One region of the Pseudoalteromonas sp. SR41-8 genome, then DNA from elsewhere that is predicted to be linked to it. Evidence: predicted binding sites of a transcription regulator. Region 1 holds the regulator's gene; each other region holds the start of a gene.
What was found. Region 1 encodes sigma-54, which starts transcription at its own class of promoters, with help from an activator protein. Its sites were predicted from a motif close to GTTGGCACGNNNNTNGNNT; they were not measured.
Positions count from the first base shown of each region.

Region 2: the regulator sigma-54 is predicted to act here: its motif matches at 2,291-2,309, upstream of dps (DNA starvation/stationary phase protection protein Dps).
Region 3: the regulator sigma-54 is predicted to act here: its motif matches at 2,651-2,669, upstream of fliE (flagellar hook-basal body complex protein FliE).
Region 4: the regulator sigma-54 is predicted to act here: its motif matches at 3,018-3,036, upstream of H5162_RS07105 (YggN family protein).

Region 1 is NZ_JACJEE010000033.1:12,263-18,020, reverse strand. It holds gene rapZ (RNase adapter RapZ) at 1-568, opposite strand, end outside; gene ptsN (PTS IIA-like nitrogen regulatory protein PtsN) at 752-1,204, opposite strand; gene hpf (ribosome hibernation promoting factor) at 1,209-1,496, opposite strand; gene H5162_RS17620 (RNA polymerase factor sigma-54) at 1,525-3,021, opposite strand; gene lptB (LPS export ABC transporter ATP-binding protein) at 3,088-3,813, opposite strand; gene lptA (lipopolysaccharide transport periplasmic protein LptA) at 3,810-4,343, opposite strand; gene lptC (LPS export ABC transporter periplasmic protein LptC) at 4,333-4,887, opposite strand; gene kdsC (3-deoxy-manno-octulosonate-8-phosphatase KdsC) at 4,884-5,435, opposite strand; gene H5162_RS17595 (KpsF/GutQ family sugar-phosphate isomerase) at 5,435-5,758, opposite strand, start outside.
Region 2 is NZ_JACJEE010000005.1:126,712-132,469, forward strand. It holds gene H5162_RS05465 (oleate hydratase) at 1-344, shown strand, start outside; gene H5162_RS05470 (HPP family protein) at 582-1,001, shown strand; gene corA (magnesium/cobalt transporter CorA) at 1,086-2,042, opposite strand; gene dps (DNA starvation/stationary phase protection protein Dps) at 2,380-2,904, shown strand; gene H5162_RS05485 (methyl-accepting chemotaxis protein) at 3,027-4,694, opposite strand; gene H5162_RS05490 (DUF2237 family protein) at 5,151-5,516, shown strand.
Region 3 is NZ_JACJEE010000010.1:112,753-118,510, forward strand. It holds gene fliG (flagellar motor switch protein FliG) at 1-551, opposite strand, end outside; gene fliF (flagellar basal-body MS-ring/collar protein FliF) at 544-2,259, opposite strand; gene fliE (flagellar hook-basal body complex protein FliE) at 2,280-2,612, opposite strand; gene H5162_RS09040 (sigma-54 dependent transcriptional regulator) at 2,791-4,269, opposite strand; gene H5162_RS09045 (PAS domain-containing sensor histidine kinase) at 4,266-5,378, opposite strand; gene H5162_RS09050 (DNA-3-methyladenine glycosylase I) at 5,519-5,758, shown strand, end outside.
Region 4 is NZ_JACJEE010000007.1:136,209-141,966, forward strand. It holds gene H5162_RS07095 (DMT family transporter) at 1-519, opposite strand, end outside; gene H5162_RS07100 (PLP-dependent aminotransferase family protein) at 636-2,078, shown strand; gene H5162_RS07105 (YggN family protein) at 2,162-2,959, opposite strand; gene H5162_RS07110 (PA3496 family putative envelope integrity protein) at 3,366-3,554, shown strand; gene H5162_RS07115 (glutathione peroxidase) at 3,604-4,095, opposite strand; gene H5162_RS07120 (LysR family transcriptional regulator) at 4,191-5,063, opposite strand; gene H5162_RS07125 (iron-containing alcohol dehydrogenase) at 5,237-5,758, shown strand, end outside.

The DNA of each region.
Region 1 (5,758 bases):
GTGGATTAGGTAAAAAACGTGCATCAAATACATAATCGGCTTCTTTTGGAATACCATGCTTAAAACCAAATGATTCAAAGGTGATGATTAGTTTTTTATCTTTTTTCCCTAAAATCTTTTCACGGATTGACTCAGCAAGCTGGTGGACACTGAGATCTGTGGTATCAAGCATGAAATCAGCACGAGTAGTTAATACATCAAGCAACACTTTTTCTTGCTTGATGGCTAAATCCAGTGGCAAAGAATCCAAAGATAATGGGTGTAAGCGGCGGGTTTCAGAAAAGCGTTTGATCAGGGTTTGATCATCACTGTCTAAATAAAATAGCGTCGGATTTGCAAAACCAGGCAAGTATTCAAGAATGTCGTTAAATTCTTCCTGCTCTTTCGGTAAATTACGAACATCGATACTGACGGCAATTTTGTCGTAATTATCAGAGACACTGCGTACTAATGACGGTAATAAGTTAACTGGAATATTATCTACACAATAATAGCCAAGATCTTCTACTACACGTAAAGCAACAGATTTACCTGAGCCAGAACGCCCACTGATGATGATTAACTCCATGTAAATTCTCCTTCATTTAATACCAATTTTATTAAAAACATGCTCATTCTTGCTTGTTAAATAACCCACTAACTTTGTTTAAAATTATTTATATAGAACAACTATATCTCATAATTTCCACCTTGTTCTAGAGCTATTTTCCTGTTGCAATAATTACTCTCTAATTCAATACAATTGGTATGACTACGATTGAGCTGCAATTACATGATACAAATCTTGGTCTGTTTTTGCGCTACGTAGTTGTTTACAAAAATCTTTGTTATTGAGTTTATCAGCAATTGTGGCTAACGTCTTCAAATGAAGTTGGCTGTCACCATCTGGTACGATGAGGGCTACAAATATATCAACTGGGCGATTATCAATCGCATCAAAATCAACCGGTGATTCACTCACTAAAATTATTGCTAGCGGGTTTTCAACACCACTCATACGGCCATGAGGGATAGCAATACCACGACCAATACCGGTACTACCTAGTTTCTCTCTCGATAGTAGTGCGTTGAGGATTTCTTGTTGTGATAGCTGAGGGAGCTGTTCATGAGCCAATTGGCTTATAAATTCAATGATCCGTTTTTTGCTATTAAAAAGGACCGCAGCTTTACTGCAGTCCTGACAAATAAGTGAGCTTAATTTCATAGTGTTAGTGTCGAGCGTGCTTCTCTTTGTGTTTAATTACTTGACGATCAAGTTTATCGATTAGTCCGTCAATAGCTGCATACATGTCTTGGTGCTCAGTCGAGGCAAATAATTCAGCGCCACTGACATGTAATGTGGCCTCTGCTTTTTGGCTTAGTTTTTCTACATCAAGAATAACATGGACATTATTGATATGATCAAAATGCCTTTCAAGCTTGGCAAACTTATTGTTTACATAGTCTCTTAATGAATCAGTAATTTCTACGTGACGACCAGTTAAATTTAGTTGCATAAGCATTTTCCTCTTGTGATTTTACGCCTTAAATCAAACTTTTACGTTGATTTGACGGTGGAATAGCCAGCGACTCGCGGTATTTTGCAATAGTCCGTCTAGCTACTTTGATACCTTGCTCTGCCAATATATCTGCAATCTTACTATCACTCAATGGTTTCGCTGAGTTTTCTGCACTGATCAATTTTCTGATCAATGCTCGAATAGCTGTCGAAGAGCATTCGCCGCCGTTCTCAGTGCTTACATGACTTGAGAAAAAATACTTTAACTCAAAAATACCACGGGGGGTATGCATGTACTTTTGTGTCGTTACGCGAGATATTGTTGATTCGTGCATCTCAACCATTTCAGCAACGTCGTTTAGTACCATAGGTCGCATTGCTTCAGGGCCATGCTCAAAGAATCCCTGCTGTTGTTTTACAATGCAGTTAGTTACTTTGAGTAACGTCTCGTTACGACTTTCTAGGCTTTTAATAAACCATTTAGCTTCTTGCAAATGCGAACGTATAAATTGGCTGTCAGTGCTTGATTTTACTGAGCGTGACATTGCCGCATATTGGCTGTTCACTCTAATTTTTGGCATGCTGTCTGGATTAAGTTCAACCACCCAGCGACCTTTAATTTTTTTCACCGAAACATCAGGTATAACATACTCTGATTCTTCGCGTACTATAGTATCCGCAGGCTTTGGATTAAGGCTGTGGATCAATGTCATTACTTCTTTCAGCTCATCTTCTTTAAGCTTAGTCTTTTTCATCAAAGTGCGATAGTCACGACTAGCTAATAAATCGATATGATCAGTTAAAATCATTTTAGTCTCGCTAATCCAAGGAGTTGCAGGATCAAATTGATTTAATTGAATACATAAACATTCTTGTAGGCTGCGCGCAGCAATACCAACAGGGTCAAATAACTGAATGCGTTTTAACACTGCTTGCACTTCGTCTAGTTCGATTTCTTCTTCGTTATTACCTTGATTTAAGCTCTCTGCGATGTCTTCGCAGCTCAAGGTTAAAATACCTGAATCGTCAACAGCTTCAACAATCGCAATGGCAATAGCTTCATCGGTTGGACTAAAAGGTGTGAGCTGTAATTGCCACATCAGATATTCGTGCAGGGTTTCAGTTGAAGCACCTTGATAAATTGACTCATCTTCAGGCATTGGGCCGGATGACGTATTTGGCGCAGCACTCATGTATTCGTCCCAGGTGACGTCCATAGCCATTTCGTCACTTAAAGTCTCTTTACTTAATGCTTCGCTACTTTCTTGTTCATATTCGCTGGGCTTGTCGTCTGCTGATGCACTAACAGTTAAGTCATCGTTGTCTTGTTTTTGTTCGTTTTTACCAGCCGTGTCGTCTGAATATTCATGCTCTTCTAGCTCTAACAATGGATTGCTGTCGAGTGCTTCTTGAATTTCTTGCTGGAGATCCAATGTACTGAGTTGCAATAAGCGAATTGCTTGTTGCAGCTGTGGTGTCATTGTAAGTTGCTGGCCCATGCGCAGCTGGAGTGATTGCCTCATGTATCTCTAACAATCCTTTTATTGTTATCATCGTTAAGTCTAGCAGATACTTAGCCGAGCGTGGCTTTATAGCCTAAATTGCTCGCCCAGGTAAACATCGCGGACTGTTTGGTCGGCAAGTACATGCTCAGGGGTACCTGATGCAATTAACTCCCCATGAGAAACTATGTAGGCTTTTTCACAAACATCAAGGGTTTCTCGTACATTGTGGTCGGTAATAAGTACGCCAATACCACGGTTTTTAAGGTGTTCAATAATCTTCTTTATATCTAACACTGAAATAGGATCAACGCCAGCAAAAGGCTCATCAAGTAAGATAAATTTTGGATTTGCGGCTAAAGCGCGTGCAATTTCAACTCGACGACGTTCACCACCAGATAATGCCATACCTTGGCTGTCGCGAATATGTTGAATGCTAAACTCATCAAGTAAGCTGTCTAGTGCTTCTTCTCTGGCTTGTTTATTCAGCTCTTTACGAGTTTCTAAAATAGCCATCAGGTTTTGATAAACAGTTAACTTACGAAAGATGGATGATTCTTGTGGTAAGTAGCCAATCCCTAACCGTGCGCGACTGTGCATTGGCAGTAAAGTGATGTCATTATCATCAATACTTATTTTACCTTTGTCGCTAGGTACTAAACCCACAATCATATAAAAAGTGGTGGTTTTACCTGCGCCATTAGGACCCAGTAAGCCAACAATGCTGCCTGCGCTAACTTCTAAACCCACGCTTTTTACAACTTGGCGACCTTTATAGCTTTTTGCTAAAAATTCAGCTTTTAATATACTCATGGCTGCCCTTTAGGTTTGTCTTTTTTACTGTCAACAGGTACCAAAATAGTGTGTACGCGATCGTTTGAGCTTGCGCCTTTTTCAGCACTGATCAGCTGTTGGTCCATATCATAGGTAATGCTTTTGGCATTAATTTTTTGACCTGCTTGAGTGACTTGTGCATTACCAATTAACGTTAAATAGCGCTTGGCGACATCGTAACGGACTTCATCAGCACTGGCGCTCATTATTGTGCCATCAGTTTGTTTTTCTTCAAAGTAAGCAGGGTTACCAGTTGCAACAAGCAATTGTTTGTTATTGCCTAAATCTTCGCGCTTATGGACTTCAAGTCGATCCGCTTTGATACGGCGGTTACCATGAATGATTTCAACATTTTTTTCAAAAATACCGATATTATCTTTCAGTTGGGCAAGCTGCTTTTCAGCACTGATAGAGACTTGATCCGCAGGTGGTGCCGTATTTTCAGCAAAGCTTGCAAAGGCAATGAATAAGCTTGGTATCACAAGCAAGTGAGCAAATTTATTGGTCATAATATATGGTTCGCGTATGGTTAATTAGTTCTACCACTTCGGCTTTTAAGTCGGCATGGAGGCCGCGCCCAGTGATCTTTAAATTTGGTCCGATTAATTCAACTGGTTGTTCTGAACTCATGGTTTGTAGTTCAATATCAACCTGAATATTATCTGCGTTTATATGTTCAATCATGGCATTATTGGTCAGGTTTTTAGCAACCACATTACCTTCTAAAATTAATTGATGATTTTCATATAGGGTGGCTTCATCGGCATTAATTTGCCACGTTTGCTGTTGATTATAGAGTGTAAAAATAGGTTGTTCAAAGTAAGTAAACCCTAACTGTTGGTAAAGTTCCATTTTTGCAGCTGTTACTTTGTGGCTAATTTTACCTTGTTCATCAAACGCGGTTTGTTTTAATGCCACCGCAGTATAATCAGGTTTTGCTATTATATCTTCTTGGTTTTGTGTTATGGCAGTGCTTTGATAAAAATACGGATACCACAGCCATACCATACAGCCGACAAATAATACGCATAATATTAAACGCGCACTATTCATGAGCTTGTGCCTTCGCTAGTTAATGATTTACCATTTTCGAGCATTAATAAATCAGTGAGTTCACGCACCGCTCCAAAACCACCAGGGAGCATGGTTGTATAATGTGAAACTCGCTTGATCAAAGGGTGAGCATCATTTACTGCCACCGCAAAACCAACTAATTCCATTACCGGCAAGTCAGGTCCGTCATCGCCTATGTAAGCGATTTGTTCATCGGTTAACTGCAATTTATCTTTGAGCTGTTGATAAGCTTGCAACTTGTTTTCTTGACCTTGGTAAATATGCGGTACTGTCAGGCTAGTCATCCGTTGCTGAACTATCTGTGAATGACGACCGGTGATCACGGCAACTTCAAAACCGCTATTGATCAGTGCTTTGATACCAAAACCATCTTTAGTATTAAACGCTTTGAGTTCTTCACCTTGATTGCCAAGATAAATGCGGCCATCTGAAAACACCCCATCGATATCACAGATCAGGAGTTTGATTTTTTGTGCTCGCTCGCTCGCATCATCTGAAAGTGGCTGATATAAGTCAGCAAACTGCATTATAAAACTCCTGCTTTGAGCAAATCTTGCATATTAAGAGCACCAATAGGGTGGTGTTTATCATCAACTACAATTAAGCCATTGATACGCTTATTCTCCATAATATTGAGTGCCTCGGCGGCAAGCATATCCGCGGTTGCTGTAGTGCAAGAGCGGGTCATGACAGTGCTTATCAAAGTGCTATGAATATCTATTCGTTGCTCTAAAATTCGGCGTAAATCACCGTCAGTAAAAAGCCCCGCAAGTTGCCCTGTGTCATCAACAATGGCCGTCATACCTAAGCCCTTGGCCGACATTTCGATTAATGCATCTTTGATACATTG
Region 2 (5,758 bases), on a different contig from region 1:
AAGCCTCTATTCGTACAGCACGTATTGGGGTATATAAGTTACTTAATATCCCTAAACAAGTGCCCGACATTAGCCCAACCCAATATGATATTCGTAACCTAATTAAAGGAGCTAGAGCGCTCAACAGCGGCAAGCCCTTTATTGGCGAGCGGTTATTACACCGCCTGCTTGATAAAACCTACTTTGCTCATATTTTACCGCCATTACCAGAGCCAAGTAGTAAAGAACAAACCCATTTTGAAGCAGAAATGCATGAGCTACTGGGCAAAGGCAACTCGGCGATACATAAATTTTCAAACTGGGTTGGTACACTAAGGGATAATTTTTCGCATAAAGATAAATAATCTGAGCTTCGGAGAGTAAATATATCTCCATTGGCTATTAATCTAAACCAGCTGATGACCAAGCTAAAAACTATTCCTATACAAAAAACCAAAGCCTTGATCTTGATAAAGTGCAATAAGAAAAAATAAGGCTAGAATGATTAATAATATGAGCTCTGGATAATCCATCTATCTCCAGTAGCTATTTTAGTAAACCTTTTAACCAAAGTTCTAGTTAGTGATTTCACGGGAGCCAAAATGAGCCAAACAGTTGCAGATTTAATGACATCAGATCCATTTGCCGTAAGTGCAGAAAACACCCTACACGACGCACATAATCTAATGAAGGAAAAAAATATCCGCCATATTCCGGTAATTGATAACAATGGCGAACTAGTGGGTATGTTGACACAAAAAATCATGATTGCCCAAGTGATGAATATTATGGCTAATTACAGTCCTAGCGCACTTGAACGAAAGGAAAAACAAACGAAAATACACACTATTATGGCAACCGATTTTGCCACTGTACTAGCAACCCAACCACTGCAAGATGTTGCTCGGTTTTTTGTTGATAACCGCCATGGTTGCATGCCTGTGATCACTGAAAAAAATAAACTCGTGGGTATACTTACCTCGTCCGACTTTGTGCGCCTAGCGGCTGCTTTATTATCTTAATGCAAGGTGATAATAAGACCGCTATCCGTATAAAATGAATATAAACTCGTATAATAGTGTATGCCAAGTAGTCATTGGCACACACTACAGCCAGCCTTTGTGTTTAAAAAATAAATAAGGGGCAAAGCCCGATAGCAACATAATGCCAATTGCAAATGGGTAACCCCATTCCCATTGCAGCTCAGGCATTATATTAAAGTTCATCCCATATACACTGGCTACTACGGTAGGTGGTAAAAAAACCACCGAAGCAATAGAGAAGGTTTTGATAATTTGATTTTGTTCAATGTTAATAAAACCTTGTGTTGAATCCATCAAAAAGTTCACCTTATCAAACAAAAAGGTACAGTGAGACATTAGCGTATCTATATCAAGTACAATTTCTCGTAGTGATTCGCGATCCTCATTTTGTACACCTAAACGACGTATTAAAAACGAAATATTGCGCCGCGTATCCATTAAACACAAACGCACTTTCCCATTCGCATCCTCTAAACGCGCGATACGACTGACCGCTTCTTCTAGATCAGAGTCATCTTCTTCTAGTACATATGCACTGAGCTTCTCTAACTGATGATGCATATCCTCGAGCATATCAGCATGGTTTTCGACTTTTTGATCGAATAATGTAACCAATAACTGTTTTGGCGTATCACACATTACTTGACCTTTACGTGCTCTTAAGCGTAACAATCGAAAGTCAGCCAGCTCGTCATCGCGAATGGTCAGCAAACAGTTATCCTGTAGTAAACAGGCAACTGTTACCGTATTAAAACGTCCTTCATTGGGCGACATAAACAATGCATGCACATGCAAGCCTTCATTGTCGATAAAACATCGCGATGAAGCTTCAATCTCTTGCACATCCCCTGACTCAGGAAAAGTTATATTGAGCGTTTTTGCGAGCGTATTTCGCTCATCTTCCGTTGGGTTGATTGTGTCAATCCAGTGTGCATTTCTGATTGATACTTCAAGAGAGGTATCGGATGAAGGCTCTAACTCTTTGATCACCCCCTGCTCGATAGAAAAAAATCTCAACATGCACTTCTCCTTTAATAACAAGATGAGTTGAGTATATGTAAGTGATGATTAATCAACAATGACAATACACTCCTGCATCTCAGTTATTATTAATAGTAAGCAATTCGCTAACACGTAACAGCACCTTTTGTTTTGCAGATTTTACAAAAAAGTGCATATTTTTCATGGCATATCAAAGAAAGCTTTCATCCCCCTCCTTTGAAAAAAATACAAAACATTAAATATCAGCAACTTAAAAAATAATTTTTATCGGCACAACCATTGCTTTATATAAACTAACGCATGTTCATAGACTTTATTAGACGCTGTGAACATTCCTTATAAATCAGGAGGAATAATGAGTAACAATAACGAAACAAACAAAATCGCTGAATTTACTGCCCCAGGTATGAATGAAGAATCTGCAAAAAATACCATTGCTACACTTGATAACCGCATGGTCGCACTGATCGATTTACAATTGACTCTAAAACATATTCATTGGAATGTAGTTGGCCCAAATTTTATTGGCGTGCATGAAATGCTCGACCCTCAGGTTGAAGTGATCAGAGCAATGACCGACACCATCGCCGAGCGAATCGCTACGTTGGGCGGAGTTCCAGTTGGTACTCCAAAATCGATAGTTGATCGTCGTTCATGGCAAGATTACTCAATTGGTAAGGGCTTGGTAAAAGATCACTTAGTTGCGCTTGATAAAGTATATAATGGGATTAATGGCGATCACCGAAGTGCGATTGGCAAGCTATCAGAGCTCGATCCGGTATCTGAGGATATGCTAATTAGCCAACTTGCCGATTTAGAACAGTTTCAATGGTTTGTGCGTGCACACTTAGAGTCGTCAACGGGCAAACTCAGCAGCTAATCTAGCGGTTTTGTGTTCAGTTTAAACTGACTAATTTATATTTAAAGTCAAAGATCGGGCTATTTAAAGCCTGATCTTTATTTATTACTGATCAACAATAATATCGCCACTTTTTGTTTATATTAGATCTTAAACTGACCTACTAAATTGCCTAAACTCTCCCCTCGACCAGCTAAGTGATGACTAACTGATGAGGTTGTTTTAATTGAACGTGTTAGCTCATTAACGATTTCTTGAATCGCAAAAACGTTACGGTTAATTTCCTCAGTTACACTACTTTGCTCTGTGGCAGCTGTAGCTATTTGCGTGCTCATATCGTTAATTGTGGTAACCGAGCTGGTTACCGCCCCTAAACTTTCAGAAATTGCGCGAGATGACTCAACTGAGCGATTGCAGCTTTGCTGGCTTGCCAACATTGCCTTTACCGCTGCTGTGACTAGCGTATGTAACTCATTAAGCATTTCATTAATCTCTAACGTGCTCTCTTGTGTACGACTGGCTAAACTTCTCACTTCATCAGCTACAACCGCAAAACCACGGCCTTGCTCGCCAGCCCTTGCAGCTTCAATAGCCGCATTAAGGGCCAATAAGTTAGTTTGCTCAGCAATGCCACCGATAACACTTAATACACTGTTAATTTTTTTAGATTGTTCACTTAATGAATTAACCTGTTCAGCAGCTTGATTAATCTCACTCATTAAATTTGAAACTTCTTCTAAAGAAACATCTACACATTTTTGAGCATTGGCAACATCTTGCGTGGCTGACTGGGTTGATACCGCCACTTGTGTGGTATTTTGCGCGACTTCCTGAGATGTTGCTGACATTTCGGTGATCGCCGTTGCTACCAGCTCAGTTTCATGATTATGGTTTACTAACTGATTTTCAATTAACTGTGTTTGTGTATTGATATCATTTGATGAATCTTTTACATCACGAGTTACATCTGCCACATTGGTGATAATGCTATGTAGTTTACTAACAAACACATTAAATGAATTACCCAATTGACCAATTTCATCATTACTATGCACTTCTAAGCGCTTAGTCAGATCACCTTCGCCTTTTGCTATATCATCTAAGTTTTGCACCATATTTTGGATAGGCTTTACCATATTGTTTGCCGCAATTAAGGCAAAAAACACCGTCAACATCACCCAAAATAATGCAATTAATAACAGGGTCGTTACTTTTTCATTCATATGAGCTTGTATTGTTGCTTGGTACTTTGTTAGCTCAGCTTCGATATCATCCATATAAGCGCCCGTTCCTAGCATCCAATCTGTACCAGGAACCATCGCTGCATAACCCATTTTTTCAACTAACCCCGTTGTATTAGGCTTTTGAAAATCATAATAAAAAGCACCGCCACCTTGTCTTGCTTGCTCAAGTAATCCAACAATTATTTTTTTACCATTGGGATCGGTCATGGCTATTTTATTTTGCCCTTCAATTGCATCACCCAATAGAGCATGGAAAATACTAACGCCTTTTGTATCATAGATAAAAAAGTAACCATCTTTGCCAAAAGTGAGATCTCGCAATGCATTTTTTGCATCTTCTTTAGTCCCCTTGGCTAGTTCGTAATTAATTATTTGGCGGCCTATCTCAACCTCAGTTGCTAATAAACTTTCTTTGTCAGCAATTAATTTTGTTTTAAACGATACAAAATTTTGCTGCTGATTTTGATACTCTAAATAATATGAGCTGGCCATTAAACTAATTAAAAGCAGCGTGAGCGGCAAAATAGCTAATAGCAACAGCTTGTTTTTCAGACTTAGATTACTCATTTTTCCTCACGTGTAACAATGTAAAGCTCCATGGTATTGATACATCGAGAGCTTATAAAAACTGTAATTATACTGCCAATTACAATTAAGTGTTTATTTGAAATCAGAAGCTATTAAAATACCATATTCACATATATATAGATTCTGGATATAAGACAAACGTATAGTAGCTGCAAGTTACCATAATAAATTTTTACTAGTACAGTAAACGTAAAAATTGCAAGCCAACAAAAACACAATTGCACAATAATTACACAACAAGCAACTATAAATGAATATTGAACTGATTTTGGCCTCGCCATTAGTTTGATGAACTGACGTTTAATATTTTTAATGGCTATGTTATTTGTGATCTCCATGCTATCTATCAATATTAAGCTTTTCATCCACCACGTTTTCACATAGTCTGAAAGCAGACTCAATGTAAAACAATACAAATTATAACAAGGTAGTTTTATGAGCAATCAATTAAATGTATTAGGTACGCGCTTGCATTTGTGCTGCGGGAATACAGGCTACACTCGAGAAGGGTTTTGCTATGTCCCTGCATCTGATTTTGGTAACCACAGTGTATGTGCCATCATGACTGAAGAATTCTTACAGTTTTCAAAAGCACAAGGCAATGACTTGATAACGCCTAATCCAATGTACGATTTTGCAGGCCTAAAGGCTGGTGATAAATGGTGTTTATGTGCCGTGCGCTGGCACCATGCGGTTGCTGAAAACGTAGCTCCGCCGGTTATACTTGAGGCCACCCATGAAAAATCGTTACAAGTAGTCTCTCTTGAAGTATTAAAGGCTCACCAATACTCTGCACGTTAAAAGTTTCCAATAGGCATTTACACACTCTAAGATAAAGCCATTGCGCTGGTTTTATCTTATTCACCATCTAGTATGATATTAGCAATGTGATAACACCAACCAGCTAATATCGCTCAACCTTAAACTTTTTCATCAGACTTAACACTCAATCAAAAGCAGTCCTAAGCCTAAGTATCTGCTATTTATTAAAAAAATCCTCCCCCCTGAGCTATACTTGTTAATATATTAAATTTACTATCCAA
Region 3 (5,758 bases), on a different contig from region 1:
GCCGCAGGTTGAACTTCTTCAAGGTTGGCGATTCGCATGGTTAAATCTAAGCGCACTTTTTCAGGAAACTGCGCTAAAATTTCGGCCGATTGCTCAGGCTCCAAATACGATAAAACGATAGTTTGTATTTGCGGATGCTCATTGCGAATAATATTGGCAACCTGCTTTGAGTCCATCCATTTCAGTGAATCAAGACCCTTGGCACCAGATCCCATAACAATTTGATCTATCAGGCTTGCCGCTTTATCTTCACCAAGTGCCGCAGTAAGCGCTTTTTTGATAAAATCTTCTGATTGGAAGCCAATCGTACTAAAGCTTTGTATTTGTTCTATAAATAAATTGTGCACGGCACTGATTTTGGCTTGCGATAGATCATCTATCGCCGCCATTGCCATACCCACTTTTTGCACCTGTTTAGGTTCAAGGTGCTTTAATATTTGCGCTGCATCTTCTTCGGATAAGCTTAGCAATAAAATTGCGGCTTTATCTACACCGTCTAATTTATCAACATCAAACGCTGCTGGCAGTTGTTTTTGTTCTTGATCAGTCATCTTCAGTTAACCACGCTTTCACAACTTGTGAGGAGAGTTCTGGCTCATTTGCTACTAAGGCACGAACAGCTTTTAATAAGTCTTCATCGCCATGTAGGTCTGGTAACTGTAGTGTACCATCACTTGAGAAGCCAACCGAAGCAGAATCAAAATCTTTATTTAGCATATCTAGGGTGTTATCACCAATATCTACACCAGAACTAAGCGCATCATCATCATACTCTTCAAGGGTATCATCTGGGTAAATCAAGCGTTTCAGCATAGGTTTAACCACCGCCATGATTAGCACTATAATAACCAATGCGCCAAGCACTAAACGCACAACTTTCATAAACCAGTTTTGTTCCCACAGTGGCACTTCAATAGCTAAGTCCATCGGTTCACGTACAAACGGTACTGTCACTACTTCTAATGCATCACCACGCTGTAAGTCAAAACCCACACCACCTTGCAGTAAACGACGAATATTTGACAGTGCTTCAACTGAGCGAGGCTCCATAGTCGTTTCACCATTTTCACCCACTTTTGCCACATAATCGACTGCCACAGACACACTAATTCGACGAATAACACCACTTTGCTGACGTGTGTGGGAGATAGTAGTATCAAGTTCATAGTTACGTGTCGCTTCTTTGTGAGTGCGACTGGGTGATGAACCAGAGCCTGCACCACCTTGACCGGCAATTTCAGGAATATTTGAATCTGTTGGAGGCTGATTTGTCAGCGCGCCAGGAATACCGATAGCTAACCCGCCGATGTTGTTTTCTTCAAAGGTGGTTTCACTGCGTACCGCCGGTAAATCAGGGTTGTAGCGTTTTTGAGTTTCTTCAATCGCACTAAAGTCCATACTTAAATCGACTTGTGCAGTGTAGTTACCCATACCAATAACTGGCATTAAGATACCATCTATTTTATCTAGATATTCTTGTTCACGTTTACGTTCAATATCGTATTCTTTGCGTGAGCGAGCAGCTAACGCACTTTGCGATCCTGAATTAAGTAATCGGCCATTTTGGTCTGTTACAGTTACTCGTGACGGCTCTAAACCTTGCACTGCTGAACCAATAATATCAACAATGGCGTCCACTTCTTCACTACCGAGCATACGACCACGTTTTAAAGTTAATACCACTGTTGCGGATGGTTTTTTCTCACGACGAGCAAAAACATTTTCTTTCGGTATTGCCAATAATACTTTAGCACGCGTGACATTTTGTAGTTCCTCAATCGTACGCGCTAGTTGTTGTTCACGACCATGCTTTAAACGTTCACGCTCTAAACGCTGACTAACACCAAAACCCATATCTTGCATGATAATATCAGTACCCGAGTTCGGCGCTTGCTCAATACCTTCGCGGGTCATTAACAATTTAATATTTTGATATTCATTTTCAGGAACAGAAACCACATTGCCATCAAGTTGATAGTCAATTTTTTGTGCATCTAAAAAGTCGAGCGTTTGAATTAGCTCTTCCGTTGGCATTTTTCCAAGTGGACGCATATCTGGTTGACGTGCCCAAATAATCACAAAAATAGCAATCGCTAAACAAATCGCTAATGCAATAATTAGAGTAACCTGACGCAATACATCAACGCCGTTTAATGCACTTAAATAGCCTGACTTTTGTTCTTGTTGATCGTCATTATCAGTTTGGTCGATACCGCCGCCGGCCAAAGCAAGATCTGTTGATTGATTAGATTGCGCCACAATAATTCTCCACTACCTAGTTAAACAGGCATGTTCATGATTTCTTTATAGGCTTCTACAAGTTTGTTACGAACTTGCACCGTAGCTTCAAAGGCAACTGACGATTTTTGTGATGCGATCATTGCATCCGCTAATGACACATTTCGATCGCCCATTTCAACCGCTACGACTTTTTGTTTCGCATCAGCTTGAAGGCCATTCACTGTATTGAGTGCATCACTTAACAAATCGCCAAATTGGGCGCTCGAAGTAGGCTGCGCCTGCGTCGGTAATTTGTTTACTTGATTACTACGACCAGCTTCGAGAGCCATAGATTGCATTTCTTGAAATAATGCGCTGTTTTGAATTTTCATAATTGTCTCTGACGATGCAGTTTACTAATAACTTAATAAAGCACAAAGCATGCCAACTAATAAACCAATAAATATCAGAAACTTAAGATTTATTTTAGTTGTCAGAGTTTTGACAAGTTTACGCCCAGCAAGGCTGAGCGTAAATTAAATAGTGAAGGAAAACAAAAATTATAGAGGCTTAAGCAGGTAAGGTGATCCCCAAATCACGCATTTGAGCCAATTTATAACGTAATGTTCGTGGGCTGATCCCTAATGTTTCAGCTACATCTTTACGCTTGCCTTGACAACGATTTAGGGTTTCTAAAATAATTCTATGCTCTTTATCTTTAAGTTCATCTTTGTAACTTCCCGAATCCAAGCTTGGTAATTCTTCACGCAGCTGATTGCGTTGTGCTGTGGCTTTTATTGCTGGCGCTTGCAGATCATAATAAGCATCATTAGTTGGTGAACTTGTAACCGCCGAAGTAGTGCTTTCTGGTGCTGAATTAGCCGGCACTAAACTTGCTGATAAAGCCGCAGTTAGAGGAGTCTGGGTTAAATTTTCAATAAAAATAGCACTTTCGTCAATCATATCACCGTGGCGTAATATCAGCGCACGCTGGATCACATTATCCAGTTCACGCACATTACCTGGCCAAGTATGAGCTAATAATTTTTTCTCTGCCGGTTCGCTAAGTACAGCGATAGGCTCTTTGCTTTTATTGAGATGACGTTCAATTAAATGCTTTGCCAACACGACAATATCGCCTGGACGTTGACAAAGTGGACGCCACATCAACGGAAATACATTTAATCGATAATATAAATCTTCTCTAAACTGGTGCTTAGCCACAGCCTCTTTTAAATCACGGTTACTGGTAGCCAAAATACGCACATCCAGCTTAATAGTTTTGCGACCACCTAAACGTTCAACTTCGCGTTCTTGTAATACGCGTAGTAACTTAGCCTGTAGGCCTAAATCCATCTCAGTGATTTCATCAAGTAAAATTGTGCCACCTTGTGCTTGCTCAAATTTACCCGGACAAGCTTGAATCGCACCAGTAAACGCGCCTTTCTCGTAGCCAAATAATGTAGCTTCGAGCATATTTTCAGGGATCGCAGCACAGTTTATTGCGACGAATGGCTGCTCTGCGCGATCTGATTTATCATGGATAAAGCGTGCGAGTACTTCTTTACCTGAGCCACTAGGACCAAGCACCATCACACTGGCATCCGATTTAGCAACCCGACTTGCAAGTTCTAATAGCTGAATACTACTCGGATCAGCGACAATCGGCCCGTCAGTTTCTTTTTCTGGCTCAGGTAGATAGCGGCTTACCATATTAAGTAGCACTTCGGGCGCAAACGGTTTGGCCATATAGTCAATTGCCCCTAACCGCATAGCCTCAACAGCATCATCAATAGTCGCATACGCTGTCATCATTAAAACCGGTAGATCAGGGTAATTAAGATTAATGCTGCGCAGTAAATCAAGACCACTCATCGCGCCCATTTGCACATCGCTCACGACCAGCGAAAAGCTGTCTTTTTTAAGTAGCACCATAGCTTGCTCGGCACTGTCAGCCGCAACGCAATCTATTCCAGACATTTCAAGCGTATCAATCAAGGCTTCACGAAGCCCTGCATCATCTTCAACCACTAAAATCGTGTTGTTCATATTGCCTCCGCCGATGTTGACTTTGTACAAATAGGTAACAGTAAACTAAAGCAGGCTCCGCCTTGAGCATTGTTCGTTACTTCAACTCGTCCTTGGTGTGCATTTGCGACTGAACTAACCACCGCTAAGCCTAAACCTGTGCCTTGGCTTCGGGTAGTAAAAAATGGTTCAAATAATTTATCAAGTAAGCTTAAATCGACCCCAGGGCCATTATCACTTACAGTAATACACACTAGCTCGGGGTCACTCGCATCCCGCTGCGCACTTAATTGAACGAGTGCATTACTGCCAATGACTTGAATACTATTGTGAATAAGGTTTTGAATGGCACTGGCAAGCGCAGTTTTATTGCCCATTATCTCGATATCAGGCTCAGGTAAACTGACCTGAAGTTCACTATTATTAAGTGCGACCATAGCATCAGCGCCAGTTTTCACTTCAGTTAATAATTGCTGCATGGAAACATGTTCAACAACTTGCTGATCGCCACTTTTTGCGAACAACAACATATCGTTTACTTGGGTTTCGAGATCTTTTAAACGCGACATTAACTTAGTATGAAAATTGCCTCGAGAGCTTTCGGGTAACCGCTTTGAACCTAAATTAGCGGCATACAAAATCGCAGCAGACAGTGGTGTTCGCACTTGATGTGCCAAAGATGCCACCATTTTACCCAATGCACTTAAACGCTGCATATGTGCAACGCGTGTTTGTAGACGACGCGTTTCGGTTAAGTCAGTCATTAAGATTAATTGCCCTGGCTCTGGCGCTAATGCCGTTATTTCTAACTTAATTAAGCGTCCATCTTTTAGCGATACTTCATGGCCATCATCTTGTTGGGGCCGAAACGAGCGCTGGATCACACTGAACCACTTTTCACCTTCGAGTGGTTCCCCTAACATGTCTGTTGCGATTTGATTAGCTTTAGCGATCAAACCGCGACCATCAAGCACCACAACACCCGCAGGCATTGTATCTACTAAATGACTTAACCAACTAGCTTGCTGGCGTAATTCACTTAACTCACCAATGTACTCTTCTTGCAGTAAGCATGGGTTATACTGGGTCGCTGTGATAAATTGTGGTTTTAAGACATTAGCTAAGGCCATAATGCATTCTCGTTTACAGGATCTAACTAGCTAAATGCACAAATTGTACCAACAATTATATTGATTAATTTCATTTACTTAGCGTATAAATAACGCGACAAAAAAATGACAAACTAAAATAAGCAAAGCAAGGAGACACTATGAATTCAACAAATTTATGTCGCTGCCCTTGGCTCGATACCAGTAAAGATGACTATGTTGACTATCACGACAACGAATGGGGTGTGCCTGTTTATGATGACCAAACACTTTTTGAGTTTATTACTCTGGAATCAGCACAAGCAGGATTAAGTTGGTATACGATTTTAAAGAAACGTGATGGCTATCGTCGTGCATTTTTGGATTTTGATGTAGAAAAAGTCGCACAAATGAACGAGCAC
Region 4 (5,758 bases), on a different contig from region 1:
AGAGTTACGTACGCTGATCATATTCCCTAATGAAGCCACAAAGGTGCCAGCTAAGGCAAGTAGCAAACCGACCAACGCCCCATTACTCAAGTCGAACTGCTGTAATTGTGGCCAAAACAGACTGATGATGCCCAATACCCCTATCAATGCACCCGTATAAATACGTTTAGCGATGGGTTTACCAAAAAATAATCGGGTATTTACAATGTTCATTAATAACAACATTGAAAAGGCGATTGATGCCATGGCTGACGTTAAATAATGTTGTGCCCAGTAAAGTACTAAGTAATTAAGGCCAAAGTTACACAGTGCTAGTAATACGAAAAAGCCATGATCGCGACGACTATAATTCATCGGTAATTTTTTAATATTCACCCATACCCACATTAGAATTGCAGCCAAACTAAAGCGATAAAATAGTGAAACTTCAACGGCGATATCGCCAAGTTGAAATTCGATTGCGAGCCAGGTAGAGCCCCAAATTAAAACGGTTAGTGCATAAAGCACGATACTTTTCATGGCCTTGGTCCATTATGTCGATTAAGTGTTTATTTTAAGATACTTCTGTATACTTAACATACACAGAAAACTATAAATGCAACCTATACAGATTGTACGGCTTTAAGGTGTCTACTATGTCGCTGGTGATCAGCAAAACCAACCATGACTTTTTATATCAGCAAGTAATGCAGCTGGTGCGTGAGCTGAGTGAGCAGGGGACACTATTACCAGGCGAAAAACTCCCCTCATTACGTAAAATGGCCACTAAGCTGAATGTCAGTATTCCGACGGTGAAATTGGCTTACCAATCACTTGAGGCACAAGGTTTGGTTGAAGCACGAGAAAAGTCAGGCTATTTTTTAAAAACGGCACATACCCAGTTAGCGCGGCCAAAGCGGGTTAAACTCAATCGTGAGCCAGTTTCGGTCAACATGCAGGTATTAATTGAGCAAGTGTATGATGCAATTCATCAAGCCGATGTCGTACCGTTTGGCATTGCTAATCCTGTTGCTGCCGCTCCAACTGATAAAATGCTAAGTCGTACGATGCGCCGGGTTATGTCGATTGCCGGCAGTCGCGCCATAAATTATGGTGCGATGGATGGTTTTGCACCATTGAAAAAGCAGTTAATCCATCGTTATTTAGATTTTGGCATTGGTGTTGACTCGCAAGAACTTGTGATCACCAACGGTGCTCAAGAAGCACTGGCGATCGCGCTAAAATGTGTCACTAAAGTAGGTGATGTGGTGGCGATCGAGTCACCTTGTTATTTTGGTATCATTGAATTGATCGAAAGCCTGGGCCTCAAGGCGCTCGAGATCCCGCTGTGTCCTGATGATGGGATCTGGCTTGATGATCTGAGCCAGGCTTTACATGATCACGATATTAAAGCCTGTGTGTTCTCTACTTCGATCAATAATCCTGTGGGTAGTTTTATGCCTGATCATAAGCGTAAACAATTAGTAGAGTTATTGGAATCTCAAGATGTGGTGCTAATTGAAGATGATGTGTATGGTGATTTACATTTTACCCCGCAGCGCGGTACACCCGCTCAGGCTTACTCAACAAAAGGGTTGGTATTAACCTGTGCATCGTTTTCTAAAACTGCGGCGCCGAGTTATCGTGTTGGCTGGTTGATTGCCGGAAAGTTTGCTGCCAAAGCGCGTCGCTATAAGCGTGCATTGAGTTGTTCTACTTCATTGATCAATCAATGGACGTTATATGAATTTATAGTTAGTGGTGATTATGATCGTAATATAAAACTACTGCGACAGCGTCTACGTTCTAATAAAGAACGAATGATCTGGTGTTTACAACAGGCCTTTCCGAGTACCGCTAGGATCAGCGATCCGCAAGGCGGATGTGTGATCTGGATTGATTTAGGTGCGGCTTACGATAGTGTAAAACTATTTCAACTGGCATTAGAAAGTGGCATTAGCATTACTCCTGGCTATATTTTTTCAGCCACTAATAAATATCGCAGTTGTATTCGATTAAGTTATGGTTTGCCATGGGGTGAAAAAATTGAACAAGCTATTATAAAGCTAGGTGAGTTAGTGCATTTAGCGAAGAAATAGCATGGCATAAAAAAGCAGCACCTTTAAAAAAGAGTGCTGCTAAAGGGATATCAAACTTTTAGCGTTTAGAACCTGAGTTCAAGTTAGTTATTTTGTTTATAACTAAATAATTGGTAGTCTTTCAATTCTGGAACTAGTTTAACTAATTGTTGCTCTTGATCAGCAATGGTTGAAAAATTACCGCACAGTGCATCAGCGCGTTTTTCAAGTTGGTTAGCTTGTTGCTCAACTTTGGCTTCAATTTCAGCTCCCATATTTTCCATGCGTTGTTCAAAGGCTTGCATATCGCCACCAGAGCCCATTAGTTCTGAACCTACAGCCATTAAAATACTACCCATCGATTGCATCATCGCAGCTTGTACAGCGCTTTCTATTTGCTCATCAAATTGGCTTTCAAAGTTTTCGCCAAATTGGCTAAAGCTTTGTTGGCCCATTACAAAAGCGCCTTGTTGGTAAAAGGTGTTTTGTACTTCTACCTGAATATCAGCCATTAATTCATTAATGCTATCTAGGCCATCGATATTAAATGCATTGGCGACTTCTTCAATGGCGACCCCGGCAATTTTAACGCCTTCAAGAGCAATGTTCGCGACTTCTGGTAATTGGCTACGCAGACTGTCTGAATAATTACTGATAGCTTGGTGTTGTTGACTGTTGAGTGTCAAAGTTTGGCCATCAATCATTAACTCGCCACTATTTATAAAAGTCATAGTGTGGTTATCAGCTGTAAAAATTTCTAATTCATTTGGCTTAATACGCACATCATTTTTAAATTCAACGTCACATGTGTCGCCGCTAAAAGAAATATTCGTCTCATTGTCATTGTGTGCCATTGCCCCTGTGGCAATGAATAAAGAACTTATTAATAGTAATTTTTTCATTTTTATTTCCTGCTAATTTGTTGATTATGACCAGTACGCATTTAACGTATTTAATACATATCAAGTTTAGTGCCAATAATTATTAGTAAATAAAAACAAAGGGTTAATTGTTTTTTACTATTTTTAAATTGTATTAGGATGTTATAAAAAAGCCATTTTTTAGTCATTTTGACTAATTTACATTGATACATAAAATATACTTATCGTTTCGATAAAAAACTCTCACTTTCCAGAACTCAAATTTAGCGCTATTTATTCACAATATCGACATAACACTATTTTAGAATCGCGTTATGGCTTTATTTTGGTGCTTTTTCATACGGTGAAATAGTGCTGAACATTTTTAATTTACCAATGATAGTGATAAAAATCCTTAATTGGTCTCAAACACTTTATGGAGTGGGTTGTGGGTAAGACATTTAGTTACGATGCGCTAGATGACGATTTTGTTGAAGACGAGTACGAAATGGTCGGGCGTAATCAACACGACAAGAATAAGCAAAAGGTTAAGAAAAAGTTGGAAGACTACCTTGAGCAAAAACGCTTGCGTAAAAACTTGGGCGATGATGACTTAGATGAGTATTTAAACGACTAAGAGATAATTTAAATAAAGAGGCAATTTGCCTCTTTATTGCTTTTAGAGTTTAGATATTACTGCTTTTAAGGGCTTTGATAATAGCACCTTCGATTTGCTGCGGTTTGGTAAATGGTGCAAAGCGTTTAATTGCCTCGCCGTCACGGCCAACTAAAAACTTAGTAAAATTCCATTTTATTTTGCGGGTTAAAAATCCAGGTAATGCTGATTTTAAATGCCTGAATACGGGGTGGGCGTTTTCGCCATTAACATCAATTTTACTCATCATCACAAAATCAACACCGTAGTTAATTAAACAACCTTGCGCTATTTCTTTTGCGCCGCCAGGCTCTTGTTTGCCGAATTGATTGCACGGAAAACCAATAATTACTAACCCTTGATCAGCGTATTTTGCATGTAATTGTTGTAAACCTTCGTACTGTGGAGTGAAGCCACATTTACTGGCAGTGTTGACAATTAACACAACTTTGCCTGCGAAATCTGAAAAATCAATGCTTTGGCCTTGCAAATTGCTGGCTGAAAGTTGATAGAAGTCGTTCATGTTGCTCTCTAGTTATTGTTGTTTGTTAAATTCTATCCTGAGTTGTGATAGACATACAGCTTAAATTATCATCACATTGCATAGACCATTTTATTTTAACTTGCATGATTAAAGCTTTTGAGTAAATGTTCAATCAATAATCGCACTCTGTATGGCATTAAATCTTTACGTGGATACACTAACCAAGAGGCATTGTCTGTTACCTGAAACTCATCAAGTAAGGTAATTAGTTGCCCGTTTTCAATATACTTATCAACAATATCAGTGGCTAAATGGGCAATGCCTAAGCCTGCTAATGTCGCAGATAATAGTGCGCGCGGATGGTTACTGCGCCAGTTGCCGGCAACTTTTACCTCTTTAATATCGCCGGCAAAATTAAATCGCCAACGTTTCCCCATGGCAATTAAGCAATTATGAGCGGTTAATTGTTGAGGCGTAGTTGGGGTTGGGTGATGTGCTAAATATTCTGGACTGGCAACGAGAGTCATGATTCGCGGGCTAAGTGGTCGTGCAATTAAGTTAGAGTCTTGCATGCGGCCAAAACGGATCGCTAAATCAAAACCTTCTTCAACTAAGTCGACATTACGATTGTTGAAGTCCATATCTACTTCGACCTCAGGGTAGCGTTTTACAAACTCAACAATTTTAGGTGCTACATGACATGCAACAAATTCACCAGCACCAGAAATTCTAATGACCCCTTTGGGTTTACGTTGCTCACCTTGCAGTTGATTATTAGCATCAATTAGCTCTTGTTTAATTGCTTTGAGCTTTACGGCATATTCGCGGCCGGCATCGGTGAGGCTTATTTTTCGGGTGGTACGTTGAAATAGCAATGAGCCTAAGCGGTTTTCAAGTTGCTGTACTTGGCGGCTTATATGGGAAGTTGATACTTCCATGACTTTGGCTGCTTTGGTAAAGCTGCCATGTTCAACCACATGTAAAAATTCATCAAGGCCATGCCACATAATTTAGTTCTCAAATATTAAGTAATTATAGTTTATACCATCTATTGTTGCAGCTGTGCAAAAGTGATTCTCTGAGCTTAGTCTTTAAATTAATGCTTAAATCCCTACAATTAGGTGGTCAGCAAATTTTAGCTCACACTAAATAATGAGCACCTCAAAGCAATGGAGCAAGCATGTTAAATTTCAGTTTTGCAAACCCAACCAAGATTCATTTTGGCGAACAGCAAATTGCCTTAATCAAAAATGAGATCCCGGCAGACGCAAAGGTACTTGTTACTTATGGCGGTGGCAGTATTAAAAGTAATGGTATTTATGATCAGGTGGCTGCGGCGTTAAGCGAACACACTTGGTTTGAATTTGCCGGTATTGAACCTAACCCAAGTTACCAAACATGTATGAAAGCCGTTGCTTTGGTTAAAGAAAAGCAAGTTGATTATATTCTTGCTGTAGGCGGTGGTTCGGTAATTGATGGTAGTAAATTTATTGCCGCAGCAGCTAATTATGACGGCGAGCCATGGGATATTCTAGCTAAAGGCGGTGAGGTAAAATCAGCAATAGCATTAGGTGTTGTATTGACTTTGCCAGCAACGGGTTCTGAATCAAATTCTTTTAGTGTGGTTTCAAACCTTGATAGCCACGATAAACTGCCTTTTGCGAGTCCATTAGTACAGCCACAATTTGCAGTACTCGACCCT